Regions from separate parts of the Tistrella sp. genome, predicted to be linked through region 2. Evidence: riboswitches for the same ligand, from Rfam matches in the RefSeq annotation. Region 2 holds a riboswitch; the other holds the start of a gene.
What was found. A riboswitch is a leader RNA that binds a small molecule or an ion and turns the genes downstream of it on or off. The one in region 2 is predicted to bind thiamine pyrophosphate.

Region 1: linked by a shared signal. The riboswitch ahead of thiM (hydroxyethylthiazole kinase) and the one ahead of CMO28_RS17695 (ABC transporter ATP-binding protein) in region 2 are both predicted to bind thiamine pyrophosphate.

What each region holds. Positions count from the first base shown of each region.
Region 1 covers NZ_NYWI01000030.1:226,375-235,657, forward strand. The annotation lists gene CMO28_RS09965 (lipase family protein) at 1-869, opposite strand, end outside; gene CMO28_RS09970 (leucyl aminopeptidase family protein) at 1,002-2,408, opposite strand; gene CMO28_RS09975 (TAXI family TRAP transporter solute-binding subunit) at 2,529-3,752, opposite strand; gene CMO28_RS09980 (disulfide bond formation protein B) at 4,033-4,578, shown strand; gene CMO28_RS09985 (demethoxyubiquinone hydroxylase family protein) at 4,634-5,212, shown strand; TPP riboswitch at 5,254-5,373, shown strand; gene thiM (hydroxyethylthiazole kinase) at 5,475-6,284, shown strand; gene thiE (thiamine phosphate synthase) at 6,281-6,919, shown strand; gene CMO28_RS10000 (pyridoxal phosphate-dependent aminotransferase) at 6,934-8,142, opposite strand; partial or broken gene CMO28_RS10005 (HNH endonuclease) at 8,381-8,914, opposite strand; gene CMO28_RS10010 (sensor histidine kinase) at 9,100-9,283, opposite strand, start outside.
Region 2 covers NZ_NYWI01000054.1:22,740-32,022, forward strand. The annotation lists gene CMO28_RS17665 (SMP-30/gluconolactonase/LRE family protein) at 1-25, shown strand, start outside; gene CMO28_RS17670 (GNAT family N-acetyltransferase) at 83-685, shown strand; gene CMO28_RS17675 (carbon-nitrogen hydrolase family protein) at 682-1,611, shown strand; gene CMO28_RS17680 (hypothetical protein) at 1,613-1,894, opposite strand; gene CMO28_RS17685 (Hpt domain-containing protein) at 2,054-2,380, opposite strand; gene CMO28_RS17690 (DUF192 domain-containing protein) at 2,420-2,971, opposite strand; TPP riboswitch at 3,298-3,406, shown strand; gene CMO28_RS17695 (ABC transporter ATP-binding protein) at 3,404-4,192, shown strand; gene CMO28_RS17700 (ABC transporter permease) at 4,189-4,968, shown strand; gene CMO28_RS17705 (ABC transporter substrate-binding protein) at 5,009-5,980, shown strand; gene CMO28_RS17710 (Na+/H+ antiporter subunit E) at 6,300-6,773, shown strand; gene CMO28_RS17715 (monovalent cation/H+ antiporter complex subunit F) at 6,773-7,096, shown strand; gene mnhG (monovalent cation/H(+) antiporter subunit G) at 7,093-7,449, shown strand; gene CMO28_RS17725 (DUF4040 domain-containing protein) at 7,446-8,054, shown strand; gene CMO28_RS17730 (Na(+)/H(+) antiporter subunit B) at 8,044-8,469, shown strand; gene CMO28_RS17735 (cation:proton antiporter subunit C) at 8,477-9,040, shown strand; gene CMO28_RS17740 (monovalent cation/H+ antiporter subunit D family protein) at 9,037-9,283, shown strand, end outside.

The sequences.
Region 1 (9,283 bases), on a different contig from region 2:
TTGGGCGTGAACATCTGGCTGACATCGGCTTTGGTCGGGGCCTGTTCGGCCAGCAGGCCGATATAGAGCAGATAGGCGATGGTCGGGTCGACCTTGTCGGGATTGGCCTTGGCGACCGCGGTCATCAGCTGCGGTGTCAGATAGGGAATGCCGGTCGAGACCGTGCCGCGGATGTCGATATCGGGGGCATAGTCCGGTGCGAAGGCGGCGGTCGCAAAGGCGGCGCCGCCGCCCTGGGACTGGCCGATCAGCACCACCCGGTCGGCAAGGGCGACCCCCAGTTCTTTCTGGCCCGACTGCACGGCGCGGACCGAATCGAGCGTGCTGTAGGCTTCGGGCCGGGTGGCGAGATAGGGGTGCGGGCCGGCGACGCCCAGGCCCTGATAATCGGTAGCGACGATCGCGAAGCCTTCGCGCAGCCACCGGCCCAGATAGTCGACATCGCGCCTGGACCGCCCGGTCCACGAGGGTGCGCAGGCATCGGCCACGCCGACCGTGCCATGCGCCCAGGCGAGCAGCGGCCAGCCGCCGGCCGGCGGCCGACCCTTGGGCACGAACAGCGCACCTGAGACCACCACGGGTCCGTCACCCGAAACGCCGTCGGTCGAGGTGTAGAGGATGCGCATCTGCTGGCCGGCCCCGGGCAGGCCCAGCTTTGCGGGCAGGGGTTCGGTCCGGAGCAGCAGGCCGGCCTGATCCGGGATGCTGCCGGTCCAGTCGTAAAAGGCCGAGACCCCGCCGTCGCCCTGGGCGGCATTCGGGCGGGGCATCTCGGCGGCGGTGACCGGCGTGGCGGCGATGGCCACAAGGGCGGCGAGTGCCGCAAGCGGTGCGGCGAGGCCGCGCCGGGTAAGGGCTGTACGTGACATCGGGGGGCGTCTCCCTGCGCTGGTTCTTCTTGCAGATCAAAGTCTGCCAGAACCGACGCAGGGCGCCTTGCGAAGATTGGGCAAATTCCGCTTTGCGGTTGTTGATTGCCGATCAGGCCCGCGCTCCGGATGTCAGGCCGAAGGCGCCCAGCGGTCGGCGATCATCCGGTAGAGCGCCCGCACGCCCATGATTTCGCCACCTTCCGGCCGGCCCGGGCGATTGCGCGTGTTCCAGGCCATCAGGTCCAGATGCAGCCAGCCCTTGCGCGCCTCGCCCGCGAAGGCATCCAGGAACAGAGCGGCCGTGGTCGCCCCGGCGAAACCGCCGCCGCTGACATTGCAGATATCGGCGATCTTGCTGTCGAGCATGTGGCGATAGGCGCGATGCAGCGGCAGGCGCCAGACCGGATCGTCTTCGGTACGGGCAGCACTTTCCAGGGCCGCGGCCAGAGCGTCGTCTTCGGCGAAGAAGGCGGCGATTTCGGTGCCGACCGCCACCCGGGCGGCGCCGGTCAGGGTGGCGACGTCGATCAGCAGTTCAGGCATGTCACGCGCCGCCTCGGCCAGGGCATCGGCCAGGATCAGCCGTCCCTCGGCATCGGTGTCGCCCACCTCGACCGAGATGCCGGCGCGGGTCTTGAGCACGTCGCCGGGGCGGAAGGCATCGCCGGCGATGACGTTGTCCACCGTCGGGATCAGCACTCTCAGCCGCACCGGCAGGTTGGTGTCGATGATCATCCGCGCCAGCGCCAGCACATGGGCGGCGCCGCCCATATCCTTCTTCATCAGCCGCATGGCCGAGGCCGGCTTGATGTCGAGCCCGCCGCTGTCGAAGCAGACCCCCTTGCCGACCAGGGTGACCCTGGGATGGCTTTCGTCGCCCCAGCTGAAATCGATCAGCCGCGGCGGCCGGGTGCTGGCCCGGCCGACGGCATGGATCGCCGGGAAATTCCGCTGGACCAGATTGTCGCCGACGATCTCGTCATAGCGGCCGCCGGCATTCTCGGCGATCCGCCGGGCTGCAAGCGCCAGCTCGTGCGGGCCCATATCCTCGGCGGGGGTGTTGATCAGGTCGCGGCCATGGGAAATCGCCTGGACCAGGGCGGCCAGCCGCACCTGATCGGCCGCGGCCGGCACCACCAGGGTGGCCGGGGCCCGGCGATCCTCGGTGCGACCCAGATAGCGGTCGAACCGATAGGCGCCCAGCGCCCAGCCCATGGCGAGGTTCGTGACGAGCCGGGGATCGGTCGGTTCCGGATCCAGCCGCCAGCGGCCCTCGGGCAGCTTCTGGGCCAGATCGCCGATAGCCCAGGGGCCCGGTTCCGCTGCGGTCACCATCACGGCGCCGGCGATGCCGCCCTCGGCATCGGGCAGCAGCGCATGTGCACCCTGCCGCGGCTTGAAGCCCTGCGCCGAAAGCCAGGCCGCGATCCGGGGCTCGGCAGCATCGCGCCAGGCGGCGAAATCGCGCTCGGTCACCAGGGTCAGCGGCAGGGCGGCGGCGTCGCGGTCACGCGACAGGCTCGGGATCTCGGCCATGGACGTGCGGGGCTCCTCGATCGATGGATGCGGAAAATCGCGCCAATCGACAAGGTCAGCGCCCGGGGCGCCGCCGTCAAGCCCGGGGGATCATCATCCGGTACCGTCAGATGATGCGGCTCAGCTGGCGGGGGTGCCGGGCTTGGGTTCGGGCATCGGTGCATCCGGTGTCGCCGGTGCCTCGGGCGTGGCCGCGGGCTCGCTGCCCAGATCATCCAGCGGTGCCGCTTCGGGCGGGCTGCCGGATGGGGCATCCGGGGCCGCATCGGCATCGGCCGGCTTGCCCTCGGCGGCCGCCTTGTCGCGGGCCGCCCGCCATTCGGCATAGAAGCGCTCCGCCCCCGGATGAAGCGGGATGCCGACGCCGAGCGTGGCGGTCTCGGGCCGGATCAGCCGTCCCTTGGCATGGCCGGCATCCAGCAGGCCGCGAGTGGGCGTGCTCCACAGCGCCCGGGTCAGGCCATAGACCAGTTCGGCATCCAGACCCTCGCGCACCACCCAGAGTGCGCGCACGCTGACCGTGCCCACCGGGGCTGCCAGGTCATAGGCATCGCGGGGGATGACGTCTTCCACGAAAAAGGGGTGTTTTTCGACCAGGGCGCCGCGCAGTTCGGGTGCCAGCGGCACCAGGTTCGCGACCCCGTCGCGGATCGCGGCCCCGATCGAGACCGCGGGATAGCCGCTCATGAAGAACATCGCGTCGAGCGAGCCGTCGCGCAGATGGTCGACGGCCACCTCGGGATCGAGGTTCTCGACCTTGATCCTGTCGAGCGGAATGCCCGCTGCAGCCAGCACCAGCCGGGCGTCGACCAGGGTGCCGGATCCGGTGCGGTCGAGCGATACCCGCTTGCCCACCAGATCCTTGAGATCGGTGATGCCGGCCCCGACCCTGGCCACCACATGCAGGCTTTCAGGGTAGAGGCTCGCGATGGCGCGCAGATCCGGCATGGAGGGCGCGCCGATTTCGGCGCCGCGACCGGCCTCGGCCAGAACCGCGATATCGGCCTGGGAGAGGCCGCTGTCGACCTGGCCGTCGTTCAGCAGGTTGAGATTGTCGACCGACCCGCGGGTGGTGACCGCCACGGCGACCAGGTTCGGAATGCCGCAGGCGCCGCCATCCTCGCAGGGGCGGGAACCGGGCGGGTTGCTGACCGCATTGGCGATGATGCCGCCGATCGGGAAATAGGTCCCGCCGGTCGATCCCGTGCCGATGCGGAAGAAGCGCATCGCCTCTTCCTGGGCGGCGGCCTGACCCGATGCCGAGAGCAGGCCGGCGACGACGGTTGCAGCGGCCCATCGTCGCAGCGCCACCAGTCTCATCAACCCCAGGTAGATAATCTGCATGAAGTCCGGGGCGGGGACGGGACAGGCGGACACGGCGGTCCGGGTGCTGCGGGCCATGATGCACGGATCTCCGCTGGCGAGACGAGGCGTCGCAGGGGGCCGCACGACCCTTGTCCGGTGTGTGCGGAGTGCGACTTGCTTGTCCGGTCGATCCTAGCCACACTCGCGGCATCCGTCGAGCCGCCGTGACACACGTCACGGAACGGTCGCAGGCCCTGCCGCAGGATGGCCCGCCCGGCCGCCCGTGCGGCCGTCCGACATGCCGGAGAGAACGCGCCCCATGTCCCTGCTCACCAAGCCCGTCGACCTGATGGCGGCACGCCTGCGTGCCCGTGGGATCGATCCGCTGCTGCCCTTTCTGGGGGCCGCCAGCCTTGCCCTGCTGGCCGGCGCCCTCGGCTTTCAGGTCCTGGGCGGGCTGGAGCCCTGCGTGCTCTGCCTGCAGCAGCGCTGGCCGCATCTGGGCGTGGTGGTGGCGGCAGGTGCGCTGACGGCGCTCGGGCCCTCGCGGCGGGTGCAGGGCTGGGGGCTGCTGCTGATCACGGTACTGCTGCTGGTGACCGGCGGCATCGGCCTCTACCATGTGGGCGTCGAGCAGGGCTGGGTGGAGGCAAGCGCCGCCTGCACGATGAGCACGGCCCAAGGCGGCGGTGCCCAGGATCTGGCCGCGCTGCGGGCCGCCATTGCCGGCGCACCGCGTGCCGCGTGCACCGATATCGTCTGGTCGCTGCTGGGGATCAGCATGGCGGGGTGGAATGCGCTGCTGTCGGTTCTGCTGGCGGGGATTGCCGCGGGCGGCGCGCGGCGTATCTTCAGGCATGGCTGACAAGCCGACCGGAGGATCCTTCGCCGGATCATCCCCGACCGGAGACCGCCCTGACATGACCGACGAGCCCCGCCCGACAGACGGCCGCCCCACCGCCGCGCGTATCCTGCCCGGCGATCCCGATCCCCGCACCCTGGTCGAACGCATGATCCGGGTCGATCAGGCGGGGGAATATGGTGCCGCCCGGATCTATGCCGGCCAGCTGGCGGTGATGGGCAAGGGTCCGCATGGCGCCACCATCCGCCATATGGCAGATCAGGAACGGGTACATCTGGAGACCTTCAACCGGATGATGGTCGACCGCCGGGTGCGCCCGACCCTGCTGTCACCGGTCTGGCATGCCGCGGGTTTCGCGCTGGGGGCGGTGACCGCCGCCATGGGGCCGCGGGCGGCGATGGCCTGCACGGTTGCGGTCGAGGAAGAGATCGACCGCCACTATCGCGCCCAGTCTGCCGCACTTGGCCCCGACGAAGCGCCGCTCCGCGACACGATCGAGCGTTTTCGCGCGGAAGAGCTGGAGCATCGCGATACCGGCCTTGCCCATGGCGCCGAACAGGCGACCGGCTACAAGGCGATGAAGGCGCTGATCGGCACGGGCTCCCGGCTTGCGATCTGGCTGTCGACCCGGGTCTGATCGGCACTGTTGACACCGCGCCCGGGCGGCGCGCAGTCTGAAGACCTCACCAGGGGTGTCCCGACAAGGGGCTGAGATTCTGCCGGGCCGCAAGGCAGCGCAGGGACCCGAAGAACCTGATCCAGTTCATACTGGCGGAGGGATGGTGCGGATGGCCGGCCCCTGCAGCCCGATGAGGCGCGGGGGAGGCGGCGTTTCGAAACCTCTCCCTCTCTGCCGGTGCGGGCCGGGTCGATCAAGACCGAGAGAGGGAGGAACCGGAATGACCTCGCAGAAGACCGCCGGTGCCGCTGAACTCCATGCCCGCATGCGGCAGACTGCGCCGCTGGTGCAGTGCATTACCAATTATGTGGCGATGAACGTGGCGGCCAATGTGCTGCTCGCCGCCGGCGCCTCTCCGGCCATGGTCCATGCCGAGGAAGAGGCGGGTGAGTTCGCGGGCCTTGCCGGCGCACTGACCGTCAATATCGGCACCCTTTCCCCCGGCTGGGTCGGCGGCATGAAAGCGGCGATTGCGGGCGCCATGGCCGCCGGACGACCCTGGGTGCTGGACCCCGTCGCCCATTTCGCGACCGGCTACCGGCGACGTGTGGCCGCCGAGCTGCTGGCCTTGCGGCCCAGTGTAGTGCGCGGCAATGCGTCCGAGATCATCGCGCTCGATGGCGGGGTCAGCGCCGGCCAGGGGGCGGATGCCGGCGATCCGGTGGAACAGGCGGAAGAGGCGGCCCGGCGGCTGTCGCGGGCCCATGGCGCGGTGGTGGCGGTGACCGGCCCGGTGGATTTCGTGACCGACGGCAGGCGGGCGGCGCGGATCTCGGGCGGCTCGGCGCTGATGCCGAAGGTGACGGCGCTCGGCTGCTCGCTCACCTGCCTGGTCGGCGCCTTCACGGCCGTGGCCCCCGACGCCCCGTTCGAAGCGACGGTCGCGGCGCTCGCCACCTTCGCGGCGGCGGGAGAGGCGGCGGAACGGGGGGCAGAGGGCCCCGGCTCCTTCGCCATGCGCTTCCTGGATGCGCTGCATGGTCTCGAAGCCCCGGCGCTCGAGGCGGGGGAAAGGATCCGGCCGGCATGAAGCGTTTCGATCTCTCGCTCTATCTTGTTCTCGACCCCGATCTCTGTCGGGCGCGATCGATGGTGGAGACCACCCGCGCCGCCGTTGCCGGCGGGGCGACGATCGTTCAGCTGCGTGACAAGGCAGCCGGCACGGCCGGGCTGATCGAGACCGGCCGGGCGCTCATGTCGGTGCTGGACGGAACCGGCGTGCCGCTGATCGTGAACGACGATGTCGAGGCCGCGGTGGCGATCGGTGCCCATGGGCTGCATGTCGGCCAGGGCGACATGCCCGCGGCAGAGGCCCGCCGCCGGGTCGGGCCCCGGATGATCCTGGGCCTGTCGGTCGAGACCGAGGCGGCGGTACGGGTGGTCGATCCGGCGGTCGTCGACTATGTGGGGGCGGGCCCCGTCTTTGCGACCCAGACCAAGCCGGATCACGAGCCGCCGACCGGTTTCGACGGCCTTGCCCGGCTGGTGGCGCTGTCGCCCGTGCCGGCGGTGGCCATCGGCGGGCTGAAGGCGGAGCATGTGGCGCCGGTGCTGGCGTCGGGCGCCGAGGGGCTGGCGGTGGTCTCGGCCATCTGCGGCCAGCCCGATCCCGAGGCCGCGGCCCGGCTGATCGCCGGGGCCATCCGGGACTGTCGCCGGGGCTAACCCTGTCGCCGGGACTAAGTCTCCCGGGTGCCGGCAAAGAAGGCGTCGAGCCGCCGGGCCGCCTCGGCGGCGAGCGCCGGATCGATGGCGAAGCACAGGCGCAGATAGCCGCTGCCGCCGGGGCCGAAGGCGGAGCCGGGGGCGAGCCCGACGCCCGCTTCGCGCAGGATGCGCACGGCGGTGGAGAAGGCGTCGTTCATGCCGCGCACGCCGAAAAACAGGTAGAAGCCGCCATCGGGCTTCACCACCGTGATCTCGGGGATGCCGGCCAGCGCATCGAGCAGCACGTCGCGGGCGGCCATGGTGCGGGCGACCAGCGCCCTGACGCCGGGATCGCCCTCGTTCAGGGCCGAGATGGCGGCCTGCTGAATGAAGGTGGCGACGCCGGTGGTGTTGTACTGGGACAGGTTCTCGAACACCCGCGACATGCCGTCGGGGAAGATCACCCAGCCGGCACGCCAGCCGGTCATGCACCAGTTCTTGGAGAAGGTGTTGGTGACCAGCAGACGGTCATCGGGCTCCGTCACCTCAAGGAAGGAAGGTGCCGGCCGGTCGCCGTCGACGAACAGGCCGTAGACCTCGTCCGAGAAGATCCAGAGTCCGCGGGCGCGGGCGATGTGCACCAACTCGGCCATCTGCTCCCTGGGCATCACCCAGCCGGTCGGGTTGGAGGGGGAGTTGATCGCGATCGCCCGGGTCCGCGGGCCGATCGCCGCCACCAGATCGTCGAGGTCGAGCGAGAAGTGGCCGCCGTTCACCCTGAAGGGCACCGGCACCATCTTGCCGTGATTGATGCGCACGATCGCGTCCAGGTTGGGCCAGGTCGGCACCGGGGCGATCACCTCGTCCCCCGGCTCCAGGATCGCCTGGAAGGCCTGCATCATCGCCTGAACGCCGCCGGCCGTAACGCTGAACCGCCCGGGATCGACGGCCACGCCCCAATGACGGGCGTGATAGTCGGCGAGCGCCCGACGCAGTGCCGGCAGGCCATGGGCGTAGGTGTAGCGGGTCTGTCCGGCCTGCATGGCCTGTTCGGCGGCCACACGGATGAAATCCGGGGTCGGCAGGTCGCCTTCGCCGATCCACAGCCGGATCACCGACGGATCCTCGCGGGCCAGGTCGGCGATATCGGCGATCTGGTTGGTCGGCATGGCGGCCACCCGCGCCGACAACCCCAGCCTGCCGGCCACGCCCGTATTCGCCCCGCTCTCATGCCCGCTCATGACGCCCCACATCTGTCGACACCGTCTCAGGGTGCCGATCCTCGCGGATCGCGGGCACGAACGCAACGGGCGATCAGTCGTCTTCCAGCTGGACCCCCCAGTATTCACCCTCGGTCATGTCCCGCGGGAAGGCGCGGCCCTGGGCCTCGCTCTGGATGGCGCGCAAGGTGGTATGGGCGGCCAGCGCCCCATCCACCGCATCCTCGTCCGAGCGGATCTCGGACAGGCCGGCGAAGTTCAGATAGTCCCGCCAGCTTGGATGCAAATTGCCGGGCGGAAAGTGGCGCCCGGCTTCCTGGAGTTCGGTCAGGTCCGGGGCTTTGGGCACCGACCTGAGGGTCAGACCGCACTGCTCGGGCGTTCGGGCACCCTTGGCGGTGTTGCAGGCCGTGCAGGCGGTGACGACGTTCTGCCAGGTGGTGGTGCCGCCGCGGGCGCGGGGGACCACATGGTCGAAGGTCAGTTCTTCCGTGGCGAAACGCCGGCCGCAATACTGGCAGCGGAAACGGTCGCGCAGGAAGACGTTGAAGCGGGTAAAGGCCGGGCGACGGTTCACCGGCACATAGCTGCGCAGCGAGATCACGCTGGGCAGACGCATCTCCAGGCGCGGGCTGTGCACCACGGAGTCGTATTCGGAAAGGATGTTCACGCGATCGAGGAATACTGCCTTGATCGCGTCCTGCCACGACCACAGGGACAGCGGGAAGTAGCTGAGTGGTCGGTAGTCGGCGTTCAGTACCAGCGCCGGACAGGTGCTCGCGGATAGGCCCACAGGCTCCGTCTCCCCCTGAACCGGGCGGGCGTGGAGGACGCCCGCCTCGCGACCATATGGTATCAATGATTTGTGATGCTTGCATGAAAGATCAAGAGCCTGTGCGCGGGCCGGACTGGGGCCGGCACGGCACGGTTTCAACTGCAGGGGGATGCAGTCCGGTCGTTGACCGGGGGAATATCGGCTCAGGCGACGGGTAGTCTGAGGGTGATCGCGGTGCCGATGCGGCGCTGGCGTTCGATCGTCACGCTCCCCTCCATGGCTTCGGCCAGACGGCGGCTGATCGCGAGGCCGAGCCCGGTGCCTTCGATGCTCCGCCGGATGACGTTGCCGCCGCGCTCGAAGGGCTCGAACACCCGGTCGATCGCC
Region 2 (9,283 bases):
GGGGCTGAAGCTCGCCTATGGTTGACGGGCGGGGTGCCGCAAGGCTATCGGGAGGGTGAGCCGAGCTGACGAAGGGGCCGCCATGTCCGCCGCGATCCATATCGAAAGTCTGACCGGCCGGGCGCTGCACGACCGGCTCGACGATCTGGCGGCCCTGCGCATCGCCGTGTTCCGCGACTGGCCCTATCTCTATGACGGCGACCTCGACTACGAGCGCCGCTATCTCGCCACCTATGCCGAGGCCCCGGGCAGCGTGATCGTGGCCGCGATCGAGGTGGCGACCGGCCGGGTGGTCGGCGCCGCCACCGGCCTGCCGATGCGCCACGAGCCCGAAACCCTGGCCGGCCCCATGCGGCAGGCGGGCTACGACATCGACCGGCTGTTCTATTTCGGCGAGTCGGTGCTGCTCGCCCCCTGGCGCGGCACCGGGATCGGCGTCGGCTTCTTCAACGCCCGGGAAGCCCATGCCCGGGCGCCAGGCAGGATGAGCCATGCCTGTTTCTGCGGCGTGGTCAGGCCCGACGACCACCCGCGCCGCCCGGCGGGCTTCGTGCCGCTCGACGGGTTCTGGCGCCGCCGGGGCTATGAACCCGTGGCCGGCGCGGTGGGGGAAATCTCGTGGCGCGACCTGGACGAGGCCGAAGAGACGGCCAAGCCCATGCAGTTCTGGGCGCGCGCGCTTTGACCGGCATCACCGCACGTCCCGCCCGCGGCCGCAGCGCCCCGGCACTCGGCCCCGAGCGGATCACCGTCGCCGTGGCCGCCTGGCCGGTTGCACGGCCCGACAGTCTTCAGGCGCTGGACGCACGTCTCGACCAATGGCTCGGCCAGGCCGTGGCCGGCGGCGCCGAGCTGGCGGTGTTCCCCGAATATGGCGGCATAGAGGCGGGGGTGCTCTCGCCCCGCTGGCGACCCGGCGACCTCGCGGCGGATATCGATGCCGCCTCGGACATGGCCGGGGTCTGGCTGGATCTGCACCGGCGGCTTGCCCGCCACCACCGCATTCATCTGCTGACCGGCAGCCTGCCGGTGCGCGATCCGGCCCATGGCCTGCCGGTCAACCGCTGCTGGCTGGTGGCCCCCGACGGCAGCGCCGCGCATCAGGACAAGCGGATGATGACCCGGTTCGAACGGGAAAGCTGGGGGATCGGCCCGGGCGATGCCCGGCGGGTCTTCGACACCGCCATCGGCACCATCGGCATCGCCATCTGCTATGACGCGGAATTCCCGCTGGAGGTGCGCGACATGGTCGCGGCCGGCGCCGAAATCGTGCTGGTGCCCAGCTGCACCGACAGCGCCGCCGGCTATCACCGGGTGCGGGTCGCAGCCCGGGCGCGGGCGCTGGAAGGCCAGTGCTTCGTGATCCAGTCCCCCACCGTCGGGGTGGCCGACTGGCCGGAAGCGGTGGATGTGAACCGGGGGGCGGCGGGCATCTTCGCGCCGCCCGATCGTGGCCTGCCCGATGACGGGGTGGTGGCGCAGGGCGGGCTCGATCAGCCGGGCTGGACCATCGCCACGCTCGATCTCGGCGCACTCAGGCGGGTGCGGGCCGACGGACAGGTGCTGCCGCTCCGCCATTGGGACGAGCAGGCATCCGCCGGCCGGGCATGATCTAGTCGGCTTCCGCCTCGATCCGCGCAACCACCGGGCTCGCGCGAAGCGCCTCCACCAGTTCGGCCGTGCAGGCGACCGGCACCATGCCGAAGGCGGTGGGCGGCCCGATCCAGACCAGATGATCGGCCAGGCCGAGACGCTCGGCCTCTGCCTGCAGGCCGCGGGCACGGCGGGCGGTATCGGCGGCGGCGGCGGCGAGCCCTCGTCCGGTCGACGGGGTTTCCGTCGCCGCCAGGGTGATCAGATAGCGTCGGGTTCCGGCCGGCTTGGGCGGCGGCATGGGCATGGGTCCTCGGGAGGGTCTTGGTCCGCAGGGAGGGCGGCAGGCTGGTGCCGCCGCGGACCAGCATATGGCATCTTCCGCGTCCGGGGGTAAGACCATGTCGGTGACATCGCGCCGTCACCGCGAGATTGGCGCGGCGAGTTTGGCGCGGCGGAATCAGGGCCGGTTGCGGAACACCGCCCGGCTGTGCTCGAACAGATGACGGATGGTGTGCAGCGCCGCCGCCCGGGCGGCGGCATCGGCTGTCGCCAGCGGCTCGGCCGCGGCCAGTTCTGCGGCAAGCGCCCTCGCCCCCAGATTGGCGGCAGACCCCTTGAAGCCATGGGCCGCGCGCCGCCAGGCCTCGCCGCCCGCGCCAAGGGCTGCCTCCAGCGCCGTCAGATAATCCAGCGCCCCGGCTTCGAACAGGCCGAAGACCTCGTCTTCGAGATCCCGGTCGCCGAGGGTATAGGATCTGAGCTGATCGAGGTCGAAGATCTCCACCGGCATCTCCTTCACCGGCATTCTCTCTGGGGCTGGCGATCAGTCGAGCGGGAATTCCGCATGCACCACCGTGTCGCCCGGGCGGATGCCGAGCAGCCGGGCGGTGCCGGCATTCAGCTCCAGCACCGCACGTGCGGCATGCTTGGAGCCGATCGGCGTGTCGGTCAGCGGCACGGTATCGGCCGCGATGTCGACCACCACGCCCTCGGCATCCAGGAACAGCATATCGAGCGGCACATAGGTGTTGCGCATCCACATGGTCGGCTGGCTGCCCTCGGGGAAGACGAACAGCATGCCGCGATCGGCGTCGAGATCGGAGCGGAACATCAGCCCCATGGTCCGCGCCTCGTGCGAGCGGGCGACCTCCACCCGGAACATGCGCGCCTTGCCGCCCTCGGCCGGCCGGATCGCCAGCGGCTCCAGCGGCTGTTCCGGCAGGGCCTGGGCCTGGATCACCGCGCTTGGCCAGGATCTCGCCGCCACCGCCGGCCAGGCCCAGGCGCAGTTGGCGGCCAGCATCATGGTTGCGATCAACAGACAGAGCGATGCCCGGTAGCCTCTGCGGCACCGGTTCAGGACCTGGTCCAGCATGCGCGTTCCTCGTCGGGGGCTCACGCGGCCGTTACCGTCGTCTGCCTTCCCAGGCATGCACCAGACATACCTCTGAAAGGCGGTCGTCGCGTCGGCCGTCGCGGCTTGGTGCGGTCGGGGGACGTGGCGGAGCCTGCACCGCAGCCCCCCTCGGGACGCAACGCCCGAAGGGCGCCCGGACCCTGGGATGACCGTGGTGCGTCTTCGGTCATACTCCTGCCCGGGCCTGCGCGCAACCGGAACGCTCAGGCCCTGCGAAAACACGCGCCTTACGCAAGGGATGCCATGGGATCTTGCACCCTGGATACCGCCGGTGCATAGTTCGGCCTTCACTTGGGGGGAGCCGCGGTGCGGCGGCTGAGAGGTTCCCGGTTCGGAACGACCCCTGAACCTGATCCGGTTCGCACCGGCGGAGGAACAAGTGCGCATGCCATGCCCGACGACATCCGTCCCCTCATCCATCCGCTGACCGCAGAGCCCGCGGCCCGGATGCAGGCGCCTGCCCTGCATCTCGCCGACGTCACCATCCGCCCGGGCGGGCGGCTTGTGACCGACGGGCTCTGCCTCGACATCGCCGCCGGCCGCATCACCGCCCTTCTGGGCGCCAGCGGCTCGGGCAAGACCACGCTGCTGCGCCTGATCGCGGGCCTCGATGTCGCGGGGCAGGAACGCGGCCGGGTTGCCGCCTCCGACGGCCGGCCGCTCGACGGCCGGATCGCCTGGATGGCCCAGCAGGACCTGCTGATGCCCTGGGCGCGGGTCATCGACAACGTCACGCTGGGCGACCGGCTGCGCGGCAGGAAAGCCGACCGTGTCCGCGCGCTCGACCTGCTCGACCGGCTGGGCCTGGCCGGCACCTCGGCGCTGCGCCCCGCGGCCCTGTCGGGCGGCATGCGCCAGCGCGTCGCCCTGGCCCGGACGCTGATGGAAGACCGGCCGGTGGTGCTGATGGACGAGCCCTTCGGCGCGCTCGATGCCGTCACCCGCCACGGGCTGCAGGATCTGGCCTGCCGCATGCTGCGCGGCCGCACCGTGCTGCTGGTGACCCATGATCCGCTGGAAGCGCTGCGCATGGGCGACGAGATCGTGGTGCTGACCGGCAACCCGGCCCGGCCGATGGCGGTCGCCGCCCCGCCCGGCCCGGTGCCGCGCCCGGTGGATGCCGCCGATCTGGGCGACCGGCTGGCCCGGCTGATGGCGGTGCTGGAGGTGCGCGCATGACCGGACAGGCTTCGGGCGCCTGGTGGCGCGGGCTGGTGGCGGTGGCCGGGCTGATCGCCGTCTGGTGGGCGGCCGTGCTCGCGACCGGGCTGCCGCCCTTCCTGCTGCCCGCCCCCGACCAGGTGGCGCAGGCGATCTGGACCAACCGGGCGCTGCTGGCCGATCACGCCGCGGTCACCGCGCTTGAAATCGCGCTCGGGCTTGGCGCCGGCACGGCCGTCGGCGTCACCTCGGCGCTGGCGATCGCCGGTGCGCCCAGGCTCGGCCGCTGGATGATGCCGGTGATGGTGGGCGCCCAGGCCCTGCCGGTCTTTGCGCTGGCGCCGCTGCTGACCCTCTGGTTCGGCTATGGCTATGCGCCCAAGATCGTGATGGCGGCGCTGATCATCTTCTTCCCCGTCGCCGTCGCCTTCCTGGACGGCCTCAGGCGGACCGAACCCGGCTGGCTCGACATGGCGCGGGTGATGGGCGCATCGCGGCGGCGCAGCCTGCTGCTGATCCGCCTGCCCGCCGCGCTGCCGGCCCTCGCCTCGGGGCTCAGGGTCGCGGCCGCGGTGGCGCCGATCGGGGCCGTGGTCGGCGAATGGGTCGGCTCGTCCGCCGGCCTCGGCTACCTGATGCTTCATGCCAACGGCCGGATGAAGACCGACCAGATGTTCGCGGCCCTCGCCGTGCTGGTCGTCCTGACCCTGGTTCTCTATCTCGTGGTCGACCGGGCGCTGCGCGCCGCCATGCCCTGGCAGGCGGATGCGCTCGACGGCGGCCAGCGCAGCTGACACCCCGCACCCATATCACCACTCCCGGAGGAGATGCCCCATGACGCAGCGTGTTGCCACGCGGCGCGGCATGCGCCGTCTGCTGGCCGCCACCCTGGTTGCCGCCACCGCCCTGGCGGCCCCGGCTGCCCAGGCGGCCGAAAAGCTGACCCTGCTGCTCGACTGGTATGTGAACCCCGACCATGCCCCCCTGCTGGTCGCCCAGGAAAAGGGCTATTTCGCCGAGGAAGGGCTGGAGGTGGAGATGATCGCCCCGGCCGATCCGTCGGATCCGCCCAAGCTGGTCGCCGCCGGCCGGGCCGATCTCGCCATCACCTATCAGCCGCAGCTGATCGCCATGGTGCACGAGGGTCTGCCGCTGAAGCGGGTCTCGACCCTGGTCGCCACCCCGCTCAACAGCATCATCACGCTGGCCGACGGCCCGGTGAAGACGCTCGCCGATCTGAAGGGCCGCAGGATCGGCTATTCGGTCGCGGGCTTCGAGGACGCGCTGCTCGGCCGCATGCTGGCCAGCGCCGGGCTCAGCGTCGACGACGTCACGCTGATCAACGTCAACTTCGCCCTCGCCCCCTCGGTGATGTCGGGGCAGGTGGATGCGGTGATCGGTGCCTATCGCAATGTCGAACTGGTGCAGATGGCGCTGGAAGGCCGCCCCGGGCGCGCCTTCCTGGTGGAAGAGCACGGCGTGCCGCCCTATGACGAGCTGGTCGTCGCCGCCCGCGCCGACAAGGCCGCCGATCCGCGCTTCGCCGCCTTCAACCGCGCGCTGGAAAAGGGCGTGCAGTTCCTGATCAACCACCCCGATCAGTCCTGGGAGCTGTACATCAAGGGCCGGCCCGAGATCGCGGACGAAGGCAACCGGAAGTCGCTGGAGGCGACGCTGCCGCGCTTCGCCCACAGCCCGGCCGCCCTCGATTACGGGCGCTGGCGCAATTTCGCCGCCTTCATGCACGAGGCCGGGCTGATCGACACCCCGAAGCCGGTCGAAGACTACGCCCAGGCCTGGCGTTGAGACGGTTCCCTTTCTCCTTTGATCAAGCCTGAAACGCCCGCTTGCGACCATGTGCCGCAAGCGGGCGTTGCCTTTACCACGCGCCGGGTCGGTCTCATGCTATGCCAAGGACTTATCGGACTTAATTCGTCCGGATTTCCTTGACCCGTCCCGGGTTTCCTGGGAAAAACGCGGGCCAGGGAGGACGCTGTTCGACGGGACGGACACGCGCTCTGCATGCGCCATCTCCGCTTTGCGTCCGGCTGAACACGACGTTCGGCCGCAGGCGCGCCGGCGCCTCCTTGCCGTCAAGGGGACCAACCACTCAGGGGAGACTGCGGTGGCGCGAGCCTTCGGCCTGTTTCTGGCACTGCTCACGACCTGGCTGCTGATGTCGGGCATTTACAAGCCGTTGATCATCGGCTTCGGCGTGCTGTCCTGCGCCTTTTCGGTGTGGATCGCACGCTGGCTTGGCATCCTGGACCGCGAAGGGGCGCCGCTCGGCATGCTGCCGCGTGCAATTCCCTACTGGTTCTGGCTGTCGGTCGAGATCATCAAATCGAACATCGACGTCTTCAAGCGCGTCTGGGGCCTGGCCCCGATCGATCCCGCCTGGGCCCGGGTGCCCACCAGCCAGACCACCGATCTGGGCCGGGTGATCTATGCCCAGTCGATCACGCTGACGCCCGGCACGGTCTCGGTCGACTTCGAAGGCGGTATGATCGTCGCCCACGCCCTGCATTCCAGCGCGCTGGAGGGGATGGGAGAAGGTGAGATGGACCGCCGCTGCACTGCGCTGGAGGGCCGTGTCTGATGTTCATCGCCGCCACCGCCGCTCTTGTCGTCGCCCTGGTGCTGGGCCTGGCCCGCGCCGTTCTGGGGCCCACCCTCTTCGACCGGGTGCTCGCCGCCAATGCCATCGGCACCAAGATCGTGCTGCTGCTGGCCGTGATCGGCTTCCTGACCGAACGCCCGCATTTCCTCGACCTGGCGCTGACCTATGCGCTGATCAACTTCATCGCCACCGTCGCGATCCTGAAGCTGCTGCGCCACCGCCATCTCCGCAGCCTGACCACCGAGGACGTGGCCGCCGACGAGATGGATGCCGCCGCAAAGCGCAAGGGAGGCCACGCATGACACTGGTCATCGACCTGATCTCGTGGGCCCTGATCCTGGGCGGGGCGCTGTTCGTGATCACCGGCGCCGTGGGCCTGGTGCGGATGCCCGATTTCTACACCCGGCTGCATCCGGCGGGCATGATCGACACCTTCGGCGCCTGGCTGATGCTGGCGGGCATGTGCGTCCAGGCCGGCTTCACCCTGGTCACCGTGAAGCTGATCATCATCGGCCTGTTCCTGTTCTTCACCTCGCCCACCGCCTCGCACATCGTCGCCAATGCGGCGCTGGTGTCGGGCATGAAGCCGACCGGCCGGCGTCTCGACACGCCCGAGCCGTCCTCTGCCGGTGCCCATCGGGAGACGCGCCCGTGATCGTCATCGGACCCTGGTCGATCCTGACCGCCGATCTGCTGAACATGGCCCTGCTGCTGATGCTGGCAGGTGTCGCGATCGCGATCGTGCGCACCCGCAGCCTGCTGACCGCGGTGCTGCTGCAAAGCGCCTATTCCCTGCTGATCGCCGCCCTCTGGATGGTGCTGGATGCCATGGACGTCGCCTTCACCGAGGCGGCGGTGGGTGCCGGCATCTCCACCGTGCTGTTCCTGGCCGCCCTGGTGCTGACCGGGCGGGAAGAGGATCGCGGCCACAACCCCGTGCTGCCGATGATCGCGGTGGTCGCAACCGGCGCCGCCCTGCTCTATGCCACGGCCGACATGCCGGCCTTCGGCGATCCCGAGGCGCCCGTCCAGACCCATACCGTGCCGCGCTATATCGAGGGCTCGGTCACTGAACACGGCATCCCCAACATCGTGACCAACGTGCTGGCCAGCTATCGCGGCTACGACACGATGGGCGAGACGGTGGTGGTGTTCACGGCCGCTCTTGCGGTGACCATGATCCTGGGCGGCGGCGTGGCGGTGGCCCGCCGGCGCCGCAGCGGCCGCTACGACGAGGAGGGCACCTCTGATGATGCGTGATCATTATCTGATCCTTCGGGTCGTCTCGAAGGTGCTGATCCCGTTCATCGTGATGTTCGGGCTCTATGTGCAGTTCCACGGCGAATACGGCCCCGGTGGCGGCTTCCAGGCCGGCGTGATCATCGCATCCGGGCTGATCCTCTATGCGCTGATCTTCGGCCTGACCGACCGTCAGCGCGAGGGCATGCTTTCGGTCTGCCGGCTGCTGGCACCGCTGGGCGCGCTCTTTTTCGTCGGCACCGGTTTCGCGACCCTGTTCTTCGGGGGCAACTTCCTGGAATACGCCGCCTTCGCGCCGGCCGAGCCCAAGCTCGGCCTGCTCATCGGCATCATCGTGGTCGAACTGGGCGTGGGCCTGGCCGTCGCCGCCTCGATGATCCTGATCTTCTTCACCTTCTCGGAACGGCGGAGCTGAGGTGGGCGTGTTCGAGCATTTCAACTACTGGGTCGCCGTCTTCCTGATGATGACCGGCTTCTACACCGTGATCGCGCGGACGAACATGGTGAAGAAGCTGATCGGCCTCGGCATGTTCCAGACCGCCGTCTTCCTGCTCTACATCAGCATGGGCAAGATCCGGGGCGCCACCGCGCCCTATCTGGTCGACGGCGTGCCCTTTTCCGAAAACACCTACACCAACCCGCTGACCAGCGTGCTGATCCTGACCGCGATCGTGGTCTCGATCGCGACCACCGCGGTCGGCCTCGCGATCGTGGTGCGCATCCGCGAGGCCTACGGCACCGTCGAAGAGGACAAGACCATCGCCATGGACATGGCCGACGAGCGTGCGGAAGACGCCATGCCGCCGACCATCCGCGAGGCCAAGCGCCGGCTGGGCTGGCTGCCCCGCAGCGGCGCCCCGCGCGTGACGCCGCCTGAGCCCGCCAGACAGCCCGCCCGCGAGGCGGCGCCCCGGCCGCCCGCGCCCAAGCGCGGGCCCATGAGCCGCCGCAAGAGCGCGCCCCGCAAAGGGAAGGGCCGTCCATGAGCCTGGTCACCCATCTGCCGGCGCTCCAGGTTGCCACACCCCTGGTCGCCGCCCTGTTCGTGGCCATCGTCGGCCGGCGTAGCTTCGCCTATGCCGTGCTCGTTCTGGTCAGCCTGGCGAGCTTCGCCAGCGCCGTCACCCTGACGATCGAGGTGCTGAACCAGGGGCCGATTTCCTACGAGATGGGCGGCTGGGCGCCGCCCTGGGGCATTGAATACCGCATCGATCTGCTGACCTGTCTGG